One region of the Arthrobacter sp. FB24 genome, then DNA from elsewhere that is predicted to be linked to it. Evidence: riboswitches for the same ligand, from Rfam matches in the RefSeq annotation. Region 1 holds a riboswitch; each other region holds the start of a gene.
The links. A riboswitch is a leader RNA that binds a small molecule or an ion and turns the genes downstream of it on or off. The one in region 1 is predicted to bind thiamine pyrophosphate.

Region 1 (5,256 bases):
GGCTTTCCGAGCGCGTTTGTCTGCCGCTTGAAATGAAGGAGCGACCGTTCGTCGGGGGCGGGCATGGTACGCAGGATCCCGACCTTGCCTTCGAGCATAAGGTCAGCCGCAGCCATGCCGGTCATGAGGGAGATCTGCGCATTCCAGTCCTCCACGGGGAGGGGCGGAGCCGCCACGATGCGGTAGCCGCCGTCGGGCAGCTGTTCGATTTCCTGTTCCGGCATGTTGAGGCTGGCGCCGCCGCGGAGCCGCTCAAGTTCCACGCGCTTGATCCCTACCTCCCTCAGGAGCAGGAGGACGGGGGCGGCACTGCCGGAATCCAGCTCGGCCTGGACTCCCTTATAGGTGAGCTTCGCCCGGCTCCGGATCCTGGCCCGGCGCACCAGCACCGACACCACTTGGGCCGCCGCATCCAGGTCGAACTCCCACACGAAGGCGGCGCACAACTGGCCGGCAAGCAGGCTGCCGGCCTGCTCGCTGATGACCTCCGGGTGCAGCGGAATCCGACCGTCCGGGGCGTAGAACGTCTGCCCCCGGCGGCGCGTCTCGGCGTCGAGCGCACCGCCCGGTGCCACAAAGGACGGCACGTCGGCGATGGCATAGAAAACCTTGTACCCGTCGCCTGACCGTTCGATGAAGAGGGCTTGGTCCAGGTCAGTGGAAGACGGGGGATCGATGGTCACAAAGCCCACATCGGTGAGGTCCAGGTCAGGCATCTTATGTTCCGCGATGGCCGCCAGCGCATCCCGCAGGACATCGTCAGGGAAGGGCCCGGGCAGCTCCAACTCCGTGCGCAGCGCGTTCAGCGCTTCGGCCAGCCGGTTGGTCTGTTCGTGGACATTTGGAGTCAGGTGATGATGTGACACGAAAGTCAGGTTAGCTCCATTTGCGCCATTAGTCTTGGACGATGAGCACATCCCCGGCTGACACCGCTCGCTACAACCGTTTCGTCGCAGACTTGTTCGGAATGATGGCCTACGGCGAGCTGTCAGCTTTCGAGAGGTTCTCCGCTGACGCGCGGTATTCGCCGACCCTTCACGACCGGGCCGTGCTCGGCAGGATTGCCGTGGTGGAGTTCCGGCACTACGAGCTGGTGAGCGCCCGGCTTGAGGCCATGGGGATCGACGCCGAGGATGCCATGCTGCCGTTCCAGGCGGCCGTGGACTATTTCCATTCACGGACGCGCCCGGCCGACTGGTACGAATCACTGATGAAGGCCTACGTGATCGATACGGTTTCTGCAGACTTCTACCGGGCTATCTCCCGCTATGTTGATGCCGGAACGCGGGACGTCATCGAACAGATCCAGGCCTCCGACGAGACAACGGAAGTTCTCCGCGAACGGCTGAGGAGCGCGCTCGCCGATGATCCGAGGCTCGCGTCGAGGCTTGCCCTATGGGGCAGGCGGCTGCTGGGCGAAGCACTGACCCAGGCGCAGCGCGTCAGCTACGAGCATGCGTTCCTGGGAAGCCTGATCGGCGGCGAGGACAGTGCCGCCGCGAAAGAGCTGGTCAGTGGGCTGATCGCCGGGCTGGCAGAGAAGCACTCCAAGCGGATGACGCAGCTCGGCCTGACCGGATAGTCAGGATGCGCCGGCGTCGAGTGCCGCCAGCAGCGACCTCGCGGCCGCGGCGGGGTCGTCGGCCTCGGTGATGGCGCGGACCACCACGATCCGCTCCGCTCCTGCAGCCGCCACCTGTTCTACGTTGCCCAGGTCGATGCCGCCGATGGCGAACCACGGCAGGCGCGGCCCGTCAACCGTTGGCCCCGCAGCGCCGCCAGTTGTTTTGGCGGTCGTTTTGCCGGCGGCTTCCGCCGCATAGCGGACCAGTTCGAGGCCGACGGCGGCACGGCCCGGCTTCGTGGGAGTGGCCCACACCGGCCCGACGCAGAAATAATCCAGGCCTCCCGCACCACGGGATGCGGCGATGGCGGCATCGATCTGCCCGTGGCTGTGCGTGGACAGGCCGATCACGGCTTCACCGCCGAGGAACTTCCGGGCGGACGCCAGGGGGAGGTCCTTCTGCCCTACATGAAGCACCGGGGCGCCGGAGAGCGAGGCGATGTCCGCGCGGTCGTTGACCGACCACAGCCGGCCATGGCGGCGGGCCGCGGTTTCCAGTACTTCGAGCAGCTCGAGCTCCTCGGCCGCTTCCAGGCCCTTGTCGCGGAGCTGGATGATGTCCACGCCGCCTGCGTAGGCGGCATCAACGAAGTCGGCAAAATCGCCGCGGTCCGTGCGGGCATCAGTGCAGAGGTACAGGCGGGCATCAGTAAGGAGAGCTTGCTCGGTCATGGCACAAGCCTAGTTCCCCTAAACTGGGGGAGTACCGCGGGAGCCCGCCGCAGCTGTCACAAAGCTGCAGGGCTGAGAGGGCGTCAGAGCCGACCGCTTGACCTGATCCGGTTAGTACCGGCGTAGGGAAGGATGACAATGACCCCGCAATCCCCGCCCACCCGCCCACCCGCGCGCAGTCGCGACGGGCACGGCGTGCACATCAGCGCAGACGTCGCCGTGATCGGCGGGGGAGTAATCGGCCACGGGATCGCCTGGGAAGCCCGGAAGTCGGGCAGGTCCGTGGTGATCATCGACGACGCACCGGGAACGGGCGCGAGCTGGGCCGCCGCAGGCATGCTGGCGCCGGTCAGCGAACTCCACTACCAGGAGGAAGACCTCCTGGAGCTCATGCTCCACTCCTCGGGACTGTGGCCGGCCTTCGCGGCCGGCCTGGAAACCGGGCGTGCCTCCCATGAACACGGCGGCGACGGCCCGGACACCGGCTACCTTACGACGGCGACCCTCGCCGTGGGTGCCGACGCCGCAGACCGCCGGGCGCTCGCCGACCTGCGCGCCGTCCAGCAGGCCAGCGGCCTAACGGTGGAACCGCTGACGGTCAGGGAAGCCCGGGCACGGGAGCCGCTGCTGAGCCCCGGGATATCCTGCGCCTTCGACATCCCGGCCGACCATCAGGTGGATCCCCGCAAACTCCTCGCCCGGATCGCGGAGCTCCTGCCAGGGGCCGCCGTGCGTGACCGGGCCGCCGGCCTGCTCTGGGACGACGGGCGCGTCAGCGGCGTCAGCCTGGCCGGGGGAGGCACCGTGCACGCTGGCGAAACAATCATTGCCAACGGACTGGAATCCGCGTCCCTGGGCGGAATGCCTCCCGGACTTCAGCTGCCGCTGCGCCCCGTGTACGGCGACATCCTGCGCCTGCGCGTCCCCGCCTACCTGCAGCCCCTGGTGACATCCACGGTCCGAGGAATGGTCCACGGAGTTCCCGTCTACATCGTGCCCCGGCAGGACGGCACCGTGGTTATTGGGGCCACGCAGCGTGAAGATTCGCTGTCAGGAGCGGGCATCGGCACCGCCGTTACGGCGCCTGCAGGGCCCGTAACACCCGCAGGGTCGGCCGTTTCCGCCGGCGGCGTCTACCAGCTGCTCCGCGATGCGCAGGTGCTGGTCCCCGCCGTCGCCGAATTGGAACTGCTCGAAGCCACGGCGAGGGCCCGTCCGGGAACGCCGGACAACGCGCCGCTGCTGGGCCGAGTAGCGGCCGCAGGAACCGGCATGGATATTGAGGGGCTGATCATTGCCACCGGCTTTTTCCGGCATGGCGTCCTGCTCACTCCTGCCGCGGCGTCCATCTGCAGGCAGTTGATGGACGGCGACGCCGATCCACGCTGGACCCCGTTCCGGCCCGACCGGTTTTCCGGCGTTTCGGCCGGACCGGCAACTCCCGCGCACACCGTCACAATTGACCCGAACAAGGAAACAGCATGAACATCACACTGAACGGCACGGCACACGCGGTGGCCGACGGCGCGTCCGTCACCACCCTCGTCAGCCAGGTCACCGGCAGGAACCTCGCGCCAAACGGGCAGGCTGCCGACGGCCAAAAGTTGGGCGTGGCGGTAGCGCGGAATTCCGAGGTGGTGCCGCGCAGCCAATGGTTCGTCACGGCACTGGCCGAGGGCGACGACGTCGAACTTGTTACCGCGGTACAGGGAGGTTGAGCATCATGGCAGGAACAACGGTTGCCGGCACGGCAGGGACCGGGCAGCAGGCTGCGGCGGACGCCTTCATCGTGGACGGCGTGCCGCTAGGATCACGGTTGATCATGGGTACCGGCGGTGCTCCCAGCCTCGATGGGCTGGGGGCCGCCCTGATCGCGTCCGGAACGGAACTGACCACCGTGGCCATGCGCCGCTACTCGCCGGCCGAAACAGGCTCGCTCTTCCAGCTCCTGGTGGACCACAACATCCGGGTCCTGCCCAACACCGCCGGTTGCTTCACCGCACGGGACGCCGTGATGACGGCGGAACTGGCGCGGGAGGCGCTGGAGACTGACTGGGTGAAGCTTGAAGTGATCGCCGACGAACACACCCTGCTGCCGGACGCCGTGGAGCTGGTGGACGCCACCGAGCAGCTGGTAAACCGCGGGTTCAAGGTGTTCGCCTACACGAATGACGACCCCGTGCTGGCGCTTCGGCTGGAGAACCTCGGGGCCACCGCCGTGATGCCCCTCGGGTCCCCGATCGGCACCGGCCTGGGCATCCTGAACCCGCACAACATTGAGCTCATCGTTTCCAGGGCATCCGTTCCCGTGGTGCTGGATGCCGGCATCGGCACGGCGTCCGACGCGGCGCTCGCCATGGAACTGGGGTGCGACGCGGTACTGCTGGCGACAGCAGTGACCCGGGCGCAGAACCCGGCGATGATGGGGGAGGCCTTCAAACACGCAGTCATCGCCGGTAGGCTGGCGAAGGCGGCAGGACGGATTCCGCGCCGCGAGCACGCCCTCGCCTCGTCGGCCATGGAAGGCCGGGCCGAGTTCCTGTAGGCGGACCATCCAAGGAGCCACTGATGACCGGCACGGAAGATATTCTTACCCAAACCCAGATTGACGCCGCACTCACGGAACTTTCCGACTGGCTCTACCAGCCGGGTGCTCTGGTGACCGTCTTCAAGGCGCCGACGGCGGCCGCTGCGCTTGAGCTGATTGCCGCCGTCGGGCGCCTGGCTGAGGAACAAAACCACCACCCCGATCTGGACTGGCGGTACAACAGGGTGTTCATCCGCTTCAGCTCACATGACGCCGGCACACGGGTGACAGGGCGTGACATCGCCGCAGCCGCGGCCGTCAGCCGGGCGGCCGCCGCTGTGTCGGCCTCCGCGGAGCCCGGCAAATACCCCCCGCCCGGCGCCTCACGTAGTTAGAGCCGCAGCGCGGCGGTGAGCTCTTTCGTATCATGCAG
Region 2 (5,256 bases), 1.2 Mb from region 1:
CTGAACACTCCGCTGATGGTGGTGGCATTACTGACCATGGTGGTGGGAATCCTGGGTGCGCTGGCCCAGAGCGACATCAAGCGCCTTCTTTCGTTCACCCTCGTCAGCCACATCGGCTACATGGTGTTCGGGCTGGCGATGTCCTCGGTGGCCGGACTTGGCGCGGCGGTGTTCTACGTGGCCCACCACATCACCATCCAGACCAGCCTCTTCCTGGTCACGGGCCTGATCGAACGCCGCGGCGGAAGCTCGTCGATCGACCGCGTCGCCGGCCTGGCCAAACTGTCCCCGATCCTGGCCCTGCTGTTCTTCATCCCCGCCATGAACCTGGCCGGCATCCCGCCGTTCTCGGGTTTCCTGGGCAAGCTCGGGCTGCTGCAGGCCGGTGTGCAGCTTGGCACCCCGCTGGCCTACGCCCTGGTGATCGGCGGTGTCGTGACCAGCCTGCTGACGCTCCTGGCCGTCGCCCGTGTGTGGAACCGCGCGTTCTGGCGCAAACCCGAGGACGCCGAGAACCCGGACCCCGTGCTGCTCGCGGCCCCTGAGGATTCCGAGACGGGCGACCGCGCAGGCAAGCGCAATGTCACGCTGCTGCCGCGGACCATGGTGGGATCAACCCTGGGCCTCGTGGCCTTCGGTGTGGCGCTCACCGTCTTTGCCGGGCCGCTCTTCCGGGTGGCGGACCAGTCGGCCGTGGAAATGCTGGACCGGTCCGCCTACATCCAGGCCGTGCTGGGCGAAAACGCCCCCGTGCCCCCGATCGCCCAGCCTGAACCCGTCCAGCAGGAGGGGAACAAATGAACCGCCGACGGATCTCAATCCGGCAGGAACTGCCCCTCCTCGTCTGGCTGGTGTTCGTCTGGGCAGCGCTCTGGCAGGACTTCAGCCCCGGTAACCTGCTGTTCGGTGCGCTGATCGCGGTAGTGGTGGCACGGCTTTTCTACCTGCCCCCGGTGGAGCTGGGCGGCCGCTTCAGCATCGTGCGGGCAGTTCCGTTCGCACTGGTGTTCCTGGCCAAGGTTGTGGCCGCCAGCTTCCAGGTGCTGTACCTGGCGTTGGCCCGCGGGCCCAAGGTGACCAACGCGGTCGTCGCGGTCAAGCTGCGCAGCCACTCGGACCTGATGGTGACGGCCACCGGCCACGTCATTTCGCTGATTCCGGGTTCGCTGGTGGTTGAGGTGGACCGCTCCACGTCCACGCTCTACATCCACGGACTCAACGTGCGGAGCGGAGAGGACATTGTGAACCTGCGCAAAGAGGTCCGGGACGCAGAGGCGGCACTGATCAGGATCATGGGCACCCGCGAGGAACTGGCCGCACTGAAACAGGAGGTAGGGGCATGATGGGCGTTGTCTTGGCCGTGACGGCCGTGATCCTGTCCCTGGCGGCAGCCGGGGCGATTGTCCGGATCGCCATCGGCCCGTCCCTGCTGGACCGGGTGCTGGCCTCTGACGTGCTGCTGGCCATCATCGGTGCCACGCTTTGCATAGACATGGCCGTCAACCGGCACCTGAACAACCTGATGCTGCTCGTGGCGCTGTCCATCATCGGGTTCATCGGATCCGTGACCGTGGCGCGCTTCGTGGCCGACCGGCGGGAGCAGCCCCATGAATCCTGAACCATCTGCCGTGGACACAATCATTGATGCAGTGTCGGCCGTCTTTATGGTGGTGGGCGCCCTGATGTCCCTCGGTGCGGCGGTCGGCCTGTTGCGCTTCCCCGACCTGATGAGCAGGATGCACGCCGCCACCAAGCCCCAGGTGCTGGGGCTGTTCCTGCTGCTGGCCTCGGTGGGCCTGCAGCTGCGGACCTGGTGGGTGTGGCCCGTGCTCTTCGTGGCGTGGATCTTCCAGGTGCTCACCGTTCCGGTGTCTGCCCACATGGTGGGCAGGGCAGGCTACCGCACCAAGCACCTGCACAAGGAACTGCTCACCACGGATGAACTGGAGGCCGTGGTGCTGAAGGCAGCCGACAAAAAGGCCGCCGCCAAGCGCGCCGCCGACGAGGATGACGACGGCGCAGCCTAGCGGCGGCCCTCAAATGCCTAGACGATGTCCTGGCTCTTGGCGAAGCGGGTGATGGCACGCTGCGTGCCCCGGTTGGCCAGGACCTGGATGATGGCGCTGACAGCCGCCGAGATCAGCGCAAAGGTCAGGGCGCTGCGCAGGGTGGTGGGGACGTCGTCCTTGTCGCCCTTCGGGGGCTTGCGGCCGGTGATCTTTTCCCAGACGACGTCAACGGCCTTGGTGCCGGCGAATCCGGCAAGCAGGCTCACTCCGGTTCCAAGCAGCTTGATGAAAAAACTCACTCCAGTACCCCTTACAGGTGGGAAACGACGGAAACAGGGCTTCCCCTAGCCTAGCCGCATCAACCCGGCCGCATCACCGCGCATTGTGACACCCTCCCCGGGATTTCGCGGGCCCGCGGGTGTAAACTAATCCACGCCCACAAGGGCGAATTGATACGACAGGGGAGCGTCGCCGTCGGGCATCACTGGAACATTTCCAGGGAACCGGAGGCGGGCGCTGAGAGTGCGGACAGCCGCAGACCCTCGAACCTGATCCGGTTAGTACCGGCGCAAGGGAGTCGAGTTCTCAGAGTGTCCGGCAGCTGGCGGCGGAAGCCGCGGACTGCCCGGGTAGCACTCTCCCCTCCTGTACCTCAGGAGGAAGAAAATGACTGGAATGACGGCCAAGCAGACGCTTGGCAACAGCAAGTACAACTGGCGTGTGGTGGACATTGTGGTTGCCGCGTTGATCGCAGTAGCCGGCGGCGTCATTTTCTGGGCCTGGTCCCAGGGGGCCGCTGCCGTTTCGCCGCCCATGAACGCCGTCTACCCGCCGCTGACCGGCCTCATCGCAGGCGGCTGGATGATTCCCGCCGTCCTGGGCATGCTGATCATCCGCAAGCCCGGAGCCGCCCTGTTCTGCGAAACAGTGGCCGCCACCGGTGAGCTGATCATGGGCTCGCAGTACGGCGCGTCCGTGCTGTTCTCCGGCTTCGTGCAGGGGCTCGGTGCGGAGATCATCTTCGCGGTGTTCGTTTACAAGAAGTTCAACCTCCCCGTTTCGCTACTGGCCGGTGCCGCTGCGGGCCTCTTCTGCGGCCTGAACGACTCGTTCGCCCCGTGGGGGTGGAATATCGCCTACGCCGCCGGCGACAAGCTGGCTTACATCATCTTCACGGCCATCTCCGGTGCGATCATCGCCGGCGGCCTGTCCTGGATCGCCACCCGCGGCCTGGCCCGGACCGGCGTGCTGAGCTCCTTCGCCTCCCGCAAGGCAGCGGCGGAGCCCGTCTTCTCCTGATGAACGCACACTGCTCATGACGTCTTCCGACACCGTCCGCCCGGCAGCGGTCACGGCACGCGGCTGGGGCTGGCGGCATGCCGGCCGGTCCCGGCCCGCCGTCCACGGCCTGGACCTGGACATTCGGCCGGGCGAACGCGTGCTGCTGCTGGGTCCCTCCGGCGCGGGCAAATCCACGCTGCTGCATGCCCTCGCCGGGGTGCTCGGTGACAGCGACTCCGGAGCCCACCACGACGGAACGCCGGATGCCGACGACTCCGACGAGACCGGCACCCTGCTGATCGACGGCGCCCCGCCGCGTGCCCGGCGCGGGCGAGCCGGCCTGATGCAGCAGGACCCCGAGACGCAGGTGGTCCTTTCCCGCGTGGGGGACGACGTCGCCTTCGGCGCCGAGAACCTCGCCGTCCCGCGCCCGGACATCTGGACGCGTGTCGGAGAGGCGCTCGAGGACGTCGGGCTGGCCCACCTGCCGCTGGACCACCCGACGTCGGCCCTGTCCGGCGGGCAGAAGCAGCGCCTCGCGCTGGCCGGCATCCTCGCCATGCGCCCAGGACTGCTGCTCCTCGACGAGCCCACCGCCAACCTGGACCCCGCGGGCGTCCTGGAAGTCCGTGACGCCGTGGGCCGGTGCCTGGACAAGACCGGGGCAACGCTGGTGGTGGTGGAACACCGCGTGGGCGTATGGAAAGACCTTGTGGACCGGATCGTGGTGCTGCAGCCGGGATCCGCCACGGACACCGCGGTGCTCCTGGACGGCCCCCCGGACCAGGTCCTGGCAGAGGCGCGGGACATGCTCGTTGCCGCCGGCGTCTGGGTGCCCGGGTACGTGCCCGCCACCCGGGCGCGGACCGGTGCCACCGGAGCACCCGGCACCGGAGCGCAGGGCGGCCCGGGAGAGCCGGGCGCCGGGAACCTCCTGCTGGCCTCCGAGAACCTTGCCGTGTCCCGCGAACGTCCCCGCCGGCGGCGGTTCAAGGCTGTCCAGCCGGTACCGGTGCAGTCCGGCATCACGGCGCAGGTCCGTGCCGGCCAGGCACTGACCATCACGGGGCCGAACGGTTCCGGAAAGTCCACGTTTGCCCTGACCCTCGCCGGCCTGCTCCAGCCGGTGGCGGGCACGGTTTCCGCCACGGTTGACCTCAGCGAAGGTGCCGGCATTGACCCGTACAAGTGGAAGGCGGAGCAGCTGATCTCCCGGATCGGAACCGTGTTCCAGGAGCCGGAGCACCAGTTCGTCACCGGCCGGGTGCTGGATGAGCTGATGTTCGGCCCGCGGCACCTGGGCCACGGAGAGGACCGAGTGGACGAACTCCTGGAGCGTCTCCGGCTGACCAAGCTGGTGGACGCCAACCCCTACACGCTCTCCGGCGGAGAGAAGCGCCGGCTGTCCGTCGCCACCGTGTTGGCCGCCCATCCCCGCGTGCTGATCCTCGACGAGCCCACCTTCGGGCAGGATGCCAATACCTGGGCGGAACTGGCGTCCTTCCTCTCCGAACTCCTCGACGCCGGCACCGCCGTGGTGTCGGTGACCCACGACCAGGAGTTCAGCGACGTCCTCGGCGGCACCGAGCTGAATCTTGGCACGCCTGAGCCCGGCCGTCCCGGCCTGCGCAACCCGGAGGTGGCTGCACCGTGAGGGAAGCGCTGACCCTGCAGGCGAACCACGCCCTGCTCACCCGGGCCAATCCGCTGGCCAAGTTCGCCGTCGTGATGCTGATGACCGTAGTGCTGGCGCTGTCCATCGACTGGGTGTCCGCCTCCGTTGCGCTGGCCTTCGAGCTGCTGCTCTTTCCGCTGGCCGGACTGACCGTCGCGCTGCTTTGGCAGCGTGGCTGGCCACTGATCGTGGCGGCTGCACTGGGCGGCTGGAGCACTTCGATCCTGGCGCCGGACGCCGGAAGGATACTGCTCGACGTCGGGATCTGGTCCATCAGTGAAGGCTCGCTGG
Region 3 (5,256 bases), 450 kb from region 1:
GCGGGTACCGAATTCAACGGCGCCGGGGGTCAGTGCGAACAGGGTGTCGTCGCCGCCGCGTCCAACGCCGGCACCCGGGTGGAAGTGGGTGCCACGCTGGCGGACGATGATCTCGCCTGCGGAAACTACCTGGCCGCCGAAGCGCTTGACGCCGAGGTACTGGGCGTTGGAGTCACGACCGTTGCGAGTGGAACTCGCGCCTTTTTTATGTGCCATTTGAAATGCCTGCCTTAAAATTCTGGGGAATCTGCTGAAAACCTGAAAAGTAACGGAAGGTTACTTGATACCGGTGATCTTGACCTTGGTCAGTTCCTGACGGTGACCCTGGCGCTTCTTGTACCCGGTCTTGTTCTTGAACTTCTGGATGACGATCTTCGGACCACGAAGGTCCTGAAGGATCTCAGCCGTAACCGTTACCTTGGCCAGGTCCGCAGCGGCAGACGTGACTTTGTCACCGTCTACCAGGAGCAGTGCGGGCAACTCAATGGTGCTGCCGGCTCCACCGGGGACGCGGTTCAGGGTAACGAAGTCTCCAACGGAAACCTTCTCTTGGCGGCCGCCTGCGCGGACAATCGCGTACACCACTGGGGAACTCACTTCTCTCGACGTTTATTACTAGATTTGCGTGCGGAACCTGGGTCCAATTGTTTGGCCTGGTTCACGCTGTGCCTCAACGCCGGTGGGTTCCCCGGGGGAACCCATGAGTTATCCAAGGAACAATGCCATCTGGAATTCCAAACGGACCGTTCTGAGGTTATAACCCAAGTGTTGGCGTAAGCACCGAAGATCTAGAATACGCTAATTTTGCCTTCGGCCGCAAATGAGGCTGACTCCGGTGGTAGTACGTGATAGGCGCCACTCTGCTCAAAACAGACTGTTGCCGCAACGACTTCCGGAACCGTGCCCCACTATCGTACCGGCTCGGGAATGCTTTGCGGTGCAGCGTGAAGCCTCGGCGCGTCGAAGAATTCCACCTCGTACCGGCACGACTGCCGGAAGGCCACCCGCATGGCTTGCCGCTCCGCGTCAGACGCGGCACGGGCAGCGTCGTCGGCAATGCGCACCGCCTGCCGGGTGGCGGCGGCAAACCCTTCGTCCGCGTAGGTGCGGAGCCATTCGGCGTACGGGTGGTCCGGGGCCGACCCGGCAGCAAGGAACTGCCCGTGCAGGGTGGCACCCACCTCTGCATACAGCCAGAAGCATGGGAGCACAGCGGCGACGAGTACCCCGTAGCTGCCTGAAACGGATGAGGCCAGCAAGTGGTCCACGTAGGACTTCGTAACCGGTCCGAGTGCGGTGTCCACGTTCCGTGTGCTGAGCCATGTCCGGTGCAGTTCGGACTCGACTTCAAGGCATTGCTGTGCCGACCGCGCCCAGAACAGCTGTTCCACCTCGGTCGGGGCAATGGCGGCGGCGCGCGAAAGTACCCGGGAATAGCCGTTCAGGTAGATGGCATCCTGGGCAAGGTAATAGGCGAAGTGCTGCTCGGTGAGGGAGCCGTCGGCCAGGCCGCGGATGAAGTCGAGCTCGTAGACGGCGTCCAGGTCCGGCCCGGCATCTTGCCAGAGCACCGCTGCGAACCGGCCTTCGGGGGGCGCATCACTTCCTTTGGGGGCCAGGTGGTGGAAATGGTGCACCGGGCCGTTGCCTGTTCCCACGTCCAAGGCGCCGGCTTCCCGGAGCGCCCCCTGCAACCATGGCTTCACTGTCCGCAAGGATTCCTCCCAGTCCCCCAGCCTCGCCTGCGCGGTGGCCATTGCCGAGGACAGGGAGCAGCCGGTGCCGTGGCTGTTCATGGTATCGATCCGCTCGCCGGGTACAACCACAACGTCCTGGGCGAGCAGCCCTGCCGTGTTGACCAGCGCGTCAGGGCACTCCCCGCCGTCGAGGTGTCCGCCCTTGACGAGCACAGTGGCGCCGGTCCGGGCGGCGAGGCGCTTCCCCTGGGCGAGTGCCGCCTCCCAGTCGTCCGCGAGCGGTTCGTTGAGGAGCATCGCCAGTTCCGCCAGGTTGGGAGTGACGAGGTCGGCGAGGGGCAGGAGTTCGCGCAGTGCCGCCTCGGCCGCCTCCTGCAGGAGCCTGTCCCCGCTGGTGGCGACCATCACGGGGTCAAGAACCACGACGGCGGGACGGGCCTTCTCCAGCCAGCTGCGGACAGCGGCGATCACCGAAGAGTCACCCAGCATGCCGATCTTGACGGCGTCAATGCTGATGTCGTCGCTGATGGCTTCAAGCTGGGCCGTCAGGAAATCCGCCGGGGGCACGTGCACGGCACGAACGCCACGGGTGTTCTGCGCCGTCAGGGCGGTGATGGCAGCCATGCCGTATCCGCCGTTTGCGGCAATGCTTTTGAGGTCGGCCTGGATCCCCGCCCCGCCGGACGGATCGGAGCCGGCGATGGCCAGGACCCGGGGCGTACTGCGCAGGACAGTGCCGCCCGGTGATGATTCGCGGGCGACTTCGGAGGCAGGGGTGGGCAGGAATGATGAGGCCAAAGGAGACATCCCTTCGCCGGTGCTAACCGGACAGGTTCAACGGGTGTGGATCTCAGCCGGCCCTGTGCGCGGCACCCCGTGTCAGTCCCCTAGCCTAGCTGTTCCACCGCAACGAACTCACGGGCACGGCCCGAAACCGGCGTATTGCTACGCCAGTCCCGGACCGCACCCGCGATGTCAGCGTGTGGGACCGTGGTGCTGTGGGATCAGAGCTCGGAGGCCGGTACTCCCACACCCAGGATGATCGGCTCGCTGGCCGGTGCCTTGGCGGGCACATCCTTCTTCGCCGGCTCGGGAGCCTTTGCCTCATGGGTGTGCCCTGACGCGGCCACAGGAGCAGTTTCGTGGTGTTCCACGGACGTCTCGTTGGCTGCGCCCTGGGCGCGGCTGGCACTCCGGTGACGGCGGGGACGGCGCGCCCGGCCCTGGACCGCAGTGTGGTCGGTGTAGTCGGCTTCAGCAGCGGGTGCTGCCGGGGCCTGGACCGACGGCACACGGGCGGGTGCCTCGACCGGCGCCTGGGCGGACGGAGCCTGCTGCTCAGCCGGTGACGCCGGAGCCTCAGCAGCTGCAGGCTCACCCAGGTGCGCGAAAGCCTCAGCGAGCCGGTCGAGAGTCAGGGCGGCTCCGGACGCGGGTGCTTCGCCGGCATGCTCAACAAACGGCAGTGCCACCTTTTCGCCACCGAAGGTCAGAACGGCCGCGGGCCGTCCTGCGGCTGCTGCTTCAGATTCCGACACCTTGGCCGGCCTTGCCGTGGCGGGCTGGGTGGTGGACGGCTGGGCCGCCCCTTCCCCGGCCGTCGCTCCGGCTTGCCCGGAAGGAGCCTGCGCGGCGAGTGCCTGGCCGACAGCCTGTGCGGCACTTGCCTGTGCGGCGGCCGCCGGGGCTGCATGGCCCGTCTCGGAGTCATGCAGGTGGGCGGCGTGTGCTGCCGCAGCGATGTTGGCCAGGGCAACGCGGGTCGCTTCAGCCTTGGCGTGGCGTTCGGCTTCGGTGGGCTCGTGGTGCACCGGGGCCGGCGTCAACGGAACAGCCTCGGAGGCCGGCTGGCCGCCCTTGCCGCGGCGGCGGCTCTTGCGCTCCGTCCGGGGAGGCTGCTGGGCTTCCGTCCGCTGCACGTGGTGCTCGGCGGCAACAGTGTTGGCCCGGCGGTGTTCCACCGGCTCGTCGTGGGTGACGATGCCGCGGCCGGCGCAGGCCTCGCACTGCTCGCCGAAGACCTCCAGCAGCCCGGTGCCCATGCGCTTGCGGGTCATCTGCACCAGGCCCAGCGAGGTCACTTCCGCAACCTGGTGCTTGGTCCGGTCGCGTCCGAGGCACTCCACCATGCGGCGCAGCACAAGGTCGCGGTTGGATTCGAGCACCATGTCGATGAAGTCGATGACGATGATGCCGCCGATGTCGCGCAGCCGCAGTTGGCGCACCACTTCTTCAGCCGCTTCCAGGTTGTTCTTGGTGACGGTTTCCTCCAGGTTGCCGCCGCTGCCGGTGAACTTACCGGTGTTTACGTCCACCACGGTCATGGCTTCGGTGCGGTCGATCACGAGGGAGCCGCCGGAGGGCAGGAAGACCTTGCGGTCCAGGGCCTTGTGGATCTGCTCGTCGATGCGCCAGGCCGCGAAGATGTCCGTGTCCTTGGTCCACTTTTCGAGCCGCCCCACCAGGTCCGGTGCCACGTACGTCACGTACGCCTCGATGGTGTCCCAGGCTTCCTCGCCGGAGACGATCAGCTTGGAGAAGTCCTCGTTGAAGACGTCCCGGACCACCTTGATGGTGAGATCCGGTTCGCCGTAGAGGAGCTCCGGAGCAAGGATCTTCGTGGACGTGGCCTGGCTTTCAATGCCTTCCCATTGGGCACGCAAGCGGTTGATGTCGTGCGTCAGTTCTTCCTCGGACGCGCCCTCGGCAGCGGTGCGGACGATCACACCGGCGTCTTCCGGCAGGCGGTCCTTGAGGATCCGCTTAAGGCGGTTGCGCTCGACGTCGGGCAGCTTCCGGGAGATGCCGGTCATGGATCCGCCGGGAACGTACACGAGGTACCGGCCGGGCAGCGAGATCTGGCTGGTCAGGCGTGCACCCTTGTGGCCGACCGGATCCTTGGTGACCTGGACCAGCACGGAGTCGCCGGATTTCAGCGCGTTCTCGATCCGGCGCTGCTTGCCTTCGAGGTTGACGGCGTCCCAGTTGACTTCACCGGCGTAGAGGACTGCGTTGCGTCCGCGTCCGATGTCCACGAAAGCGGCTTCCATGGAAGGCAGCACGTTCTGGACCTTGCCCAGGTAGACGTTGCCGATCAGGGAGTCCTGCTGGGTCTTGGAAACGAAGTGCTCAGCCAGGACGCCGTCCTCCAGGACACCGATCTGGATTCTGTCGTCGCGCTGGCGAACGATCATCTGGCGGTCCACCGACTCCCGGCGGGCCAGGAACTCGGCCTCGGTGATGACAGTACGGCGCCTGCCGGTGTCGCGGGATTCGCGGCGGCGCTGCTTCTTGGCCTCAAGCCGGGTGGAACCCTTGACGGACGTGACGCGGTTGTTGACCGGCGCCTCGCTGATGGCCCGGGGTGCACGGACCCGGGTCACCGTGTTGGGCGGGTCGTCGTCTCCCCCGCCCGTCAGTTCGAGGTCCTGGTCACCGCGGCGGCGGCGACGACGACGGCGGGAGGTAACGCCGTCGTCCGCGGTCCGGGTGGATTCCTCATCCGAGTCCTCGTCGCCCGCTGCGCCTTCGGCGGATTCGGCGGATTCGGCCTCACCGG
Region 4 (5,256 bases), 350 kb from region 1:
TGGTCTTCAAGGTGCCCTCCTGGCCGGGGAGACCCTTGAACTTCTGCCAGTCACCGGTGATCTTGAGGATCGCGGCAACCTGCTCGGACGGCTGTGCGCCGACGCCGAGCCAGTACTGGGCACGGTCCGTGTCGACCTCGATGTATGAGGGCTCTTCGGTGGGGTGGTACTTGCCGATCTCTTCGATGGCACGGCCGTCACGCTTGGAGCGTGCGTCCATGACGACGATGCGGTAGTACGGTGCGCGCATCTTGCCAAAGCGCTTAAGGCGAATCTTTACGGCCACTTTTGTGGTCACTCCTGTTTCTGAAACGGGGTCGAGCCCGGCGTTCTGCACCCGTGGGGCGGGCCGTACTAGGGGGTTCTAAAAGGACAGGATCCGGACGCGGAGAGAGGGGCCACGCAGATCGAGTACCTGTTTATTGTGCCAGATCGGCGGCGGGATTTCGACTTGACGCCCGGCGGGCCGTTCAGGAAGACCAGACATACAGCCCGGTCCGGGCGTTCGGATCCACACTGCCGGCCATCTGTGCGAGCCGCTGGACATACCCGCGGGCCTCTTCGGAGCCAAAAGGCATGTCCTCCTCCGCCGCCCACCTGGCAGCCACGTCCTCCAGGACATCGCCCTCGCCTTCGGTCTCGTAGCTGAGGAGTTCGGCGAGCGCACGCACCATGGCGGCCGGCACGCCCAGGAGGGAATCGCTGGCCACGTCCACCATGGCGAGCTCGTAGTCCGCTCCCGAGGCGTGGACGGCCGCTCCAGCGAGGTCGCCCAGCTGTTCAATCTCAAAATCGCTGATGTCCGGAATCCGAAGCGCGTCCGGCGCAGCGGGGCCTCCGCCGTCGAGTGCCGCCGCGCGCTTGAGCGCCTCATCGTGGGTGGAAACAAAGATTTCGGTGAAACCCATGAAAATCATCCTCATTCCGTCGGCGGTGCGATGGTCCGGCGGGCAGCTTCGCAGCCTTCCCGGACTTCCGGCTTCAGCCTAACCCAGAAGAACGCGCAGCTCAGCGCCGCCTCAGCGGACGGCGACGCGGATCCGGTTGCGCCACGGATCCTCAAACCGCAGCTCGGCTCCCGTGTGGTGCGACGCGACGCCGGCAACCCGCAAACGGTCGGCGAGCGCGCCGACGTCGTCCGTTTTTGGCACTTCGATCAGGACTTCTCCCAAACCAAGGGTGTCCCGGCGGGGTCCCGCGCCCCTGCTGTTCCAGACGTTCATGGCCATGTGGTGGTGGTAGCCGCCGGCCGAGACGAACAGGGCCTGCCCGTGCCATCCGGCAGTCTTTTCGAAGCCAAGAGTGCCCACGTAGAAGTCGTGCGCCGACTGGACGTCGCCGACCTGCAGGTGGATGTGCCCGACGCCGGCCGCAGCGTCGCGCTGACCGCTCACCGCGTCCTCAGTCAGGTAGTCCTGCAGGAACCGCTGCGGCGGCAGGGCAAGGCTGTCCATCACCACGTTGGCACCTTCCCACGACCAGGCGGTCCGGGGGCGGTCCCAGTAGAGTTCGATGCCGTTGCCCTCCGGGTCGTTGAAGTAGAAGGCCTCGCTGACGAGGTGGTCTGCGCTTCCCGTGAAAAGCCTCGGTTCATACCGGGCAGCAGAGGCCACCGTGGCAGCGAGCGACGGGCGGTCCTTGAACAGCAGTGCCGTGTGGAACAGCCCCGCCTCGCCCTTCGCCGGGAGGTTAAGCCCGGGGGCCGGCGCCAGATGGACCAGGGGCGCTCCGCGCCGTCCAAGGTACACGCCGCCGTCCTGCTCAGCCACGACGTCCAGCCCGAGCGCGCGCTGGTAATAGTCCGTCATCAGCTTCGTGTCGCCCACCTTGAGCATCACCGTGCCCATGGCGAGATCGGCGGGCAGCAGGTCATTGCTGCTGGATTCTGTGGTCATGCCAACTCCAAACTCCGGAAGCTAGGCCGCCGATGTCCGGCGACGCTTACATATAGTAAATTACTTGAAGGTTCAATTTATTCCTAGCGGAGATGCCGGCCCCGAAGAACGATGTGCTTGAGGTGCCGAAGTGTGGCCGGATTGACCCTGGGGTCCAGTTCGCACAGCACGACGTCGGCGCTGGCACCTTCCGCGATGCCGTCCGCTCCCAGCCACTCCCGCGCCGCCCAGGACGCGGCGTCCAGGGCTGACGCCGCTGGCAGGCCGGCGGCGTGGAGCGCCTGGATCTCGTCCACGATCCTGCCGTGGCTGATGACACTGCCCGCATCAGTCCCGGCGTAGATCGCCACGCCCGCTTCGAAGGCCTCGAGGATGCGCTCGTTCCGCCGTTCCCAGAGCGCCTGCATGTGCGCCGCGTACACCGGAAACTTCGCTTTCGCACGAGCCGCGATGTCCGGAAACGTCGCGATGTTGATGAGCGTGGGAACGATGGGAACGCGCTGGTCCACGAACCGGGGGATGTGGCGCGGCAGCAGGCCGGTTCCGTGTTCGATGCAGTCGATGCCGGCGTCGAGCATGTCATCCAGGGTGTCCTCTGCGAAACAGTGGGCGGTCACCCTGGCGCCTTCGTCGTGGGCGGCGCGCACAGCGTCCCGCACCACTGCGGCCGGGAACGACGGCGCAAGGTCGCCGGCGTCCCGGTCGATCCAGTCCCCTACGAGCTTGACCCAGCCGTCACTCGCCAGCGCCTGCTTGCGTACGGCCTCGACCAGTCCTTCCGGTTCCACTTCGATGGCGAATCCCCGGAGGTAGCGGCGCGTCCTGGCGATGTGGCGGCCGGCGCGGATGATGCGCGGCAGCTCCGGCCGCTGCTGGAGCCAGCGCGTGTCGTGGACGGCGCCGGCATCACGGACGAGCAGCGTGCCCGCGTTCCGGTCCGTGACAGCCTGCTCTTCGGCGACGGAATCCGGAACGTCACCGGCTGGTCCTAGCCCGATGTGGCAATGCGCATCGACCAGGCCCGGCAGCACCCAGCCGCTCAACACCAGGTCAGGCGGAGCGGCCGGCCGTGTGAATGTCAGCCTGCCGTCCACGGCCCAGAGGCCCTGCCGTTCCCGGTCCGGGGCGGTGAGCACGGTCCCGCTGAATTCGATGACGCCACGCATGCTTCCAGCCTAGACCGGCCGACTGCCCTCCCCAGTTGTGACCTGCATGTTACACGGACCCGCCCCGGCCCTGTGGTAGCTTCGTCTACGACCACACGGGTGCCCTTGCAAGGGCTGAGATCGGGCTGACGCGGCCTGCGACCGTTGAACCTGTCCGGGTAATGCCGGCGAAGGAAGTGAGTATTCCGTGAATACACAAGAAACACAGCTGATCCCTGCCCAAAACGAGGCCGCCCCCGGCAATTCGGCACCTGCCGAAGCGCAGTCCCTGAAGTCGCACTCGCTGGCATTCATCACCGATGAAGCCACCGGGATCCGGGTGCCGGTGACCGAAATCGCCCTTGAGGACTCACCGGGCGGGGCAGCCAACCCGCCGTTCCGCGTGTACCGGACTGCCGGGCCCGGCAGCGATCCCGTGGTGGGCCTGGAACCGTTCAGGACCCGGTGGATCGAGTCGCGGGCCGACACCGAGCCTTATGGCGGCCGGGAACGGAACCTGCTCGACGACGGCCGGTCGGCCGTGCGCCGCGGCGCCGCATCCGCGGAGTGGAAGGGCGCGCAGCCCGTGCCCCGCCGCGCCGTCGAAGGCAGGACTGTCACGCAGATGCACTACGCCCGGCAGGGTGTCGTGACGCCGGAGATGCAGTTCGTTGCCCTCCGCGAAAACTGCGACGTGGAGCTGGTCCGCAGCGAAGTGGCTGCCGGCCGCGCCATCATCCCCAACAACATCAACCACCCGGAGTCCGAACCGATGATCATCGGCAAGGCCTTCCTGGTGAAGATCAACGCCAACATCGGCAACTCGGCCGTCACGAGCTCCATCGCGGAGGAGGTCGACAAGCTGCAGTGGGCCACACTGTGGGGCGCCGACACCGTGATGGACCTGTCCACCGGCGATGACATCCACACCACCCGTGAGTGGATCATCCGCAACTCCCCCGTGCCGATCGGCACCGTTCCCATCTACCAGGCACTGGAAAAGGTCAACGGCGAGGCCAACAAACTGACGTGGGAAATTTTCCGCGACACCGTGATCGAGCAGTGCGAGCAGGGCGTGGACTACATGACCATCCACGCCGGCGTGCTGCTGCGGTATGTGCCCCTGACCGCCAACCGGGTGACCGGCATCGTCTCCCGCGGCGGCTCCATCATGGCCGGCTGGTGCCTTGCCCACCACCAGGAGAACTTCCTGTACACGCACTTCGACGAGCTGTGCGAAATTTTCGCCAAGTACGACGTCGCGTTTTCGCTGGGCGACGGGCTGCGGCCCGGTGCGACGGCGGACGCGAACGACGCCGCCCAGTTCGCCGAGCTGGATACCCTGGCCGAACTGACGCAGCGCGCCTGGGAGTTCGACGTGCAGGTGATGGTGGAAGGACCCGGCCACGTGCCGTTCCACCTGGTCCGTGAAAACGTGGAACGCCAGCAGGAACTCTGCAAGGGAGCACCGTTCTACACGCTGGGGCCGCTGGTCACGGACATAGCCCCGGGCTACGACCACATCACCTCCGCCATCGGCGCCACGGAAATCGCCCGCTACGGCACGGCCATGCTCTGCTACGTCACGCCCAAGGAACACCTGGGGCTGCCAAACAAGGACGATGTCAAGACAGGCGTCATCACCTACAAGATCGCCGCCCACGCCGCCGACCTCGCCAAGGGCCACCCCGGCGCGCACCAACGCGACGACGCCCTGTCCAAGGCCCGGTTCGAATTCCGCTGGCGGGACCAGTTCGCCCTCTCGCTGGACCCGGTCACCGCCGAATCCTTCCATGACGAGACGCTGCCCGCGGAGCCAGCCAAGACCGCGCACTTCTGCTCCATGTGCGGGCCCAAGTTCTGCTCAATGCGCATCAGCCAGGACATCAGGGACGAGTACGGTTCCGCCGAGGCACAGTCGGCACTCGCCGAGATGGCGGCAGGCATGCGTGAAAAGAGCAACGAATTCCTCGCAGCCGGCGGCAAGGTCTACCTACCCGAGCTGCAGCTTCCAGACCCGGAACGACCGGGCCGGCACGGTGCAGCGACGGGCGACGCTACGACGCCCGTGAGTGCTGACGCCTGCTGACTTCCGCGATGAACGACCGGATAACGCGGTCTCCCTCCACCGAATCCTGAGGCCGGTGTCCGCCCGCGGCAACGCGGTGCTGGGCACCGGTTTCACGCAGGTAACCGGCTATCTCTTCGTAGAGCGG

Region 2: another riboswitch for thiamine pyrophosphate. It lies ahead of ARTH_RS19580 (ECF transporter S component); the one in region 1 lies ahead of ARTH_RS14130 (FAD-dependent oxidoreductase).
Region 3: another riboswitch for thiamine pyrophosphate. It lies ahead of ARTH_RS12105 (bifunctional hydroxymethylpyrimidine kinase/phosphomethylpyrimidine kinase); the one in region 1 lies ahead of ARTH_RS14130 (FAD-dependent oxidoreductase).
Region 4: another riboswitch for thiamine pyrophosphate. It lies ahead of thiC (phosphomethylpyrimidine synthase ThiC); the one in region 1 lies ahead of ARTH_RS14130 (FAD-dependent oxidoreductase).

Annotation. Positions count from the first base shown of each region.
Region 1 is NC_008541.1:3,130,016-3,135,271, reverse strand. Features, by position in the region: gene ARTH_RS14145 (RNB domain-containing ribonuclease) at 1-866, opposite strand, end outside; gene ARTH_RS14140 (ferritin-like domain-containing protein) at 908-1,582, shown strand; gene thiE (thiamine phosphate synthase) at 1,583-2,296, opposite strand; TPP riboswitch at 2,323-2,442, shown strand; gene ARTH_RS14130 (FAD-dependent oxidoreductase) at 2,429-3,781, shown strand; gene thiS (sulfur carrier protein ThiS) at 3,778-4,014, shown strand; gene ARTH_RS14120 (thiazole synthase) at 4,020-4,841, shown strand; gene ARTH_RS14115 (4a-hydroxytetrahydrobiopterin dehydratase) at 4,865-5,218, shown strand; gene ARTH_RS14110 (hypothetical protein) at 5,215-5,256, opposite strand, start outside.
Region 2 is NC_008541.1:4,348,042-4,353,297, reverse strand. Features, by position in the region: gene ARTH_RS19605 (Na+/H+ antiporter subunit D) at 1-801, shown strand, start outside; gene ARTH_RS19600 (Na+/H+ antiporter subunit E) at 798-1,343, shown strand; gene ARTH_RS19595 (monovalent cation/H+ antiporter complex subunit F) at 1,340-1,618, shown strand; gene mnhG (monovalent cation/H(+) antiporter subunit G) at 1,608-2,027, shown strand; gene ARTH_RS19585 (DUF4235 domain-containing protein) at 2,045-2,308, opposite strand; TPP riboswitch at 2,459-2,602, shown strand; gene ARTH_RS19580 (ECF transporter S component) at 2,676-3,308, shown strand; gene ARTH_RS19575 (ABC transporter ATP-binding protein) at 3,325-4,944, shown strand; gene ARTH_RS19570 (energy-coupling factor transporter transmembrane component T family protein) at 4,941-5,256, shown strand, end outside.
Region 3 is NC_008541.1:2,678,387-2,683,642, forward strand. Features, by position in the region: gene rpmA (50S ribosomal protein L27) at 1-216, opposite strand, end outside; gene rplU (50S ribosomal protein L21) at 277-585, opposite strand; gene ARTH_RS12105 (bifunctional hydroxymethylpyrimidine kinase/phosphomethylpyrimidine kinase) at 909-2,504, opposite strand; TPP riboswitch at 2,487-2,584, opposite strand; gene ARTH_RS12110 (Rne/Rng family ribonuclease) at 2,702-5,256, opposite strand, start outside.
Region 4 is NC_008541.1:2,777,929-2,783,184, forward strand. Features, by position in the region: gene rpsP (30S ribosomal protein S16) at 1-286, opposite strand, end outside; gene ARTH_RS12595 (hypothetical protein) at 471-908, opposite strand; gene ARTH_RS12600 (VOC family protein) at 1,020-1,895, opposite strand; gene ARTH_RS12605 (amidohydrolase family protein) at 1,979-3,061, opposite strand; TPP riboswitch at 3,147-3,254, shown strand; gene thiC (phosphomethylpyrimidine synthase ThiC) at 3,249-5,129, shown strand; gene ARTH_RS12615 (hypothetical protein) at 5,098-5,256, opposite strand, start outside.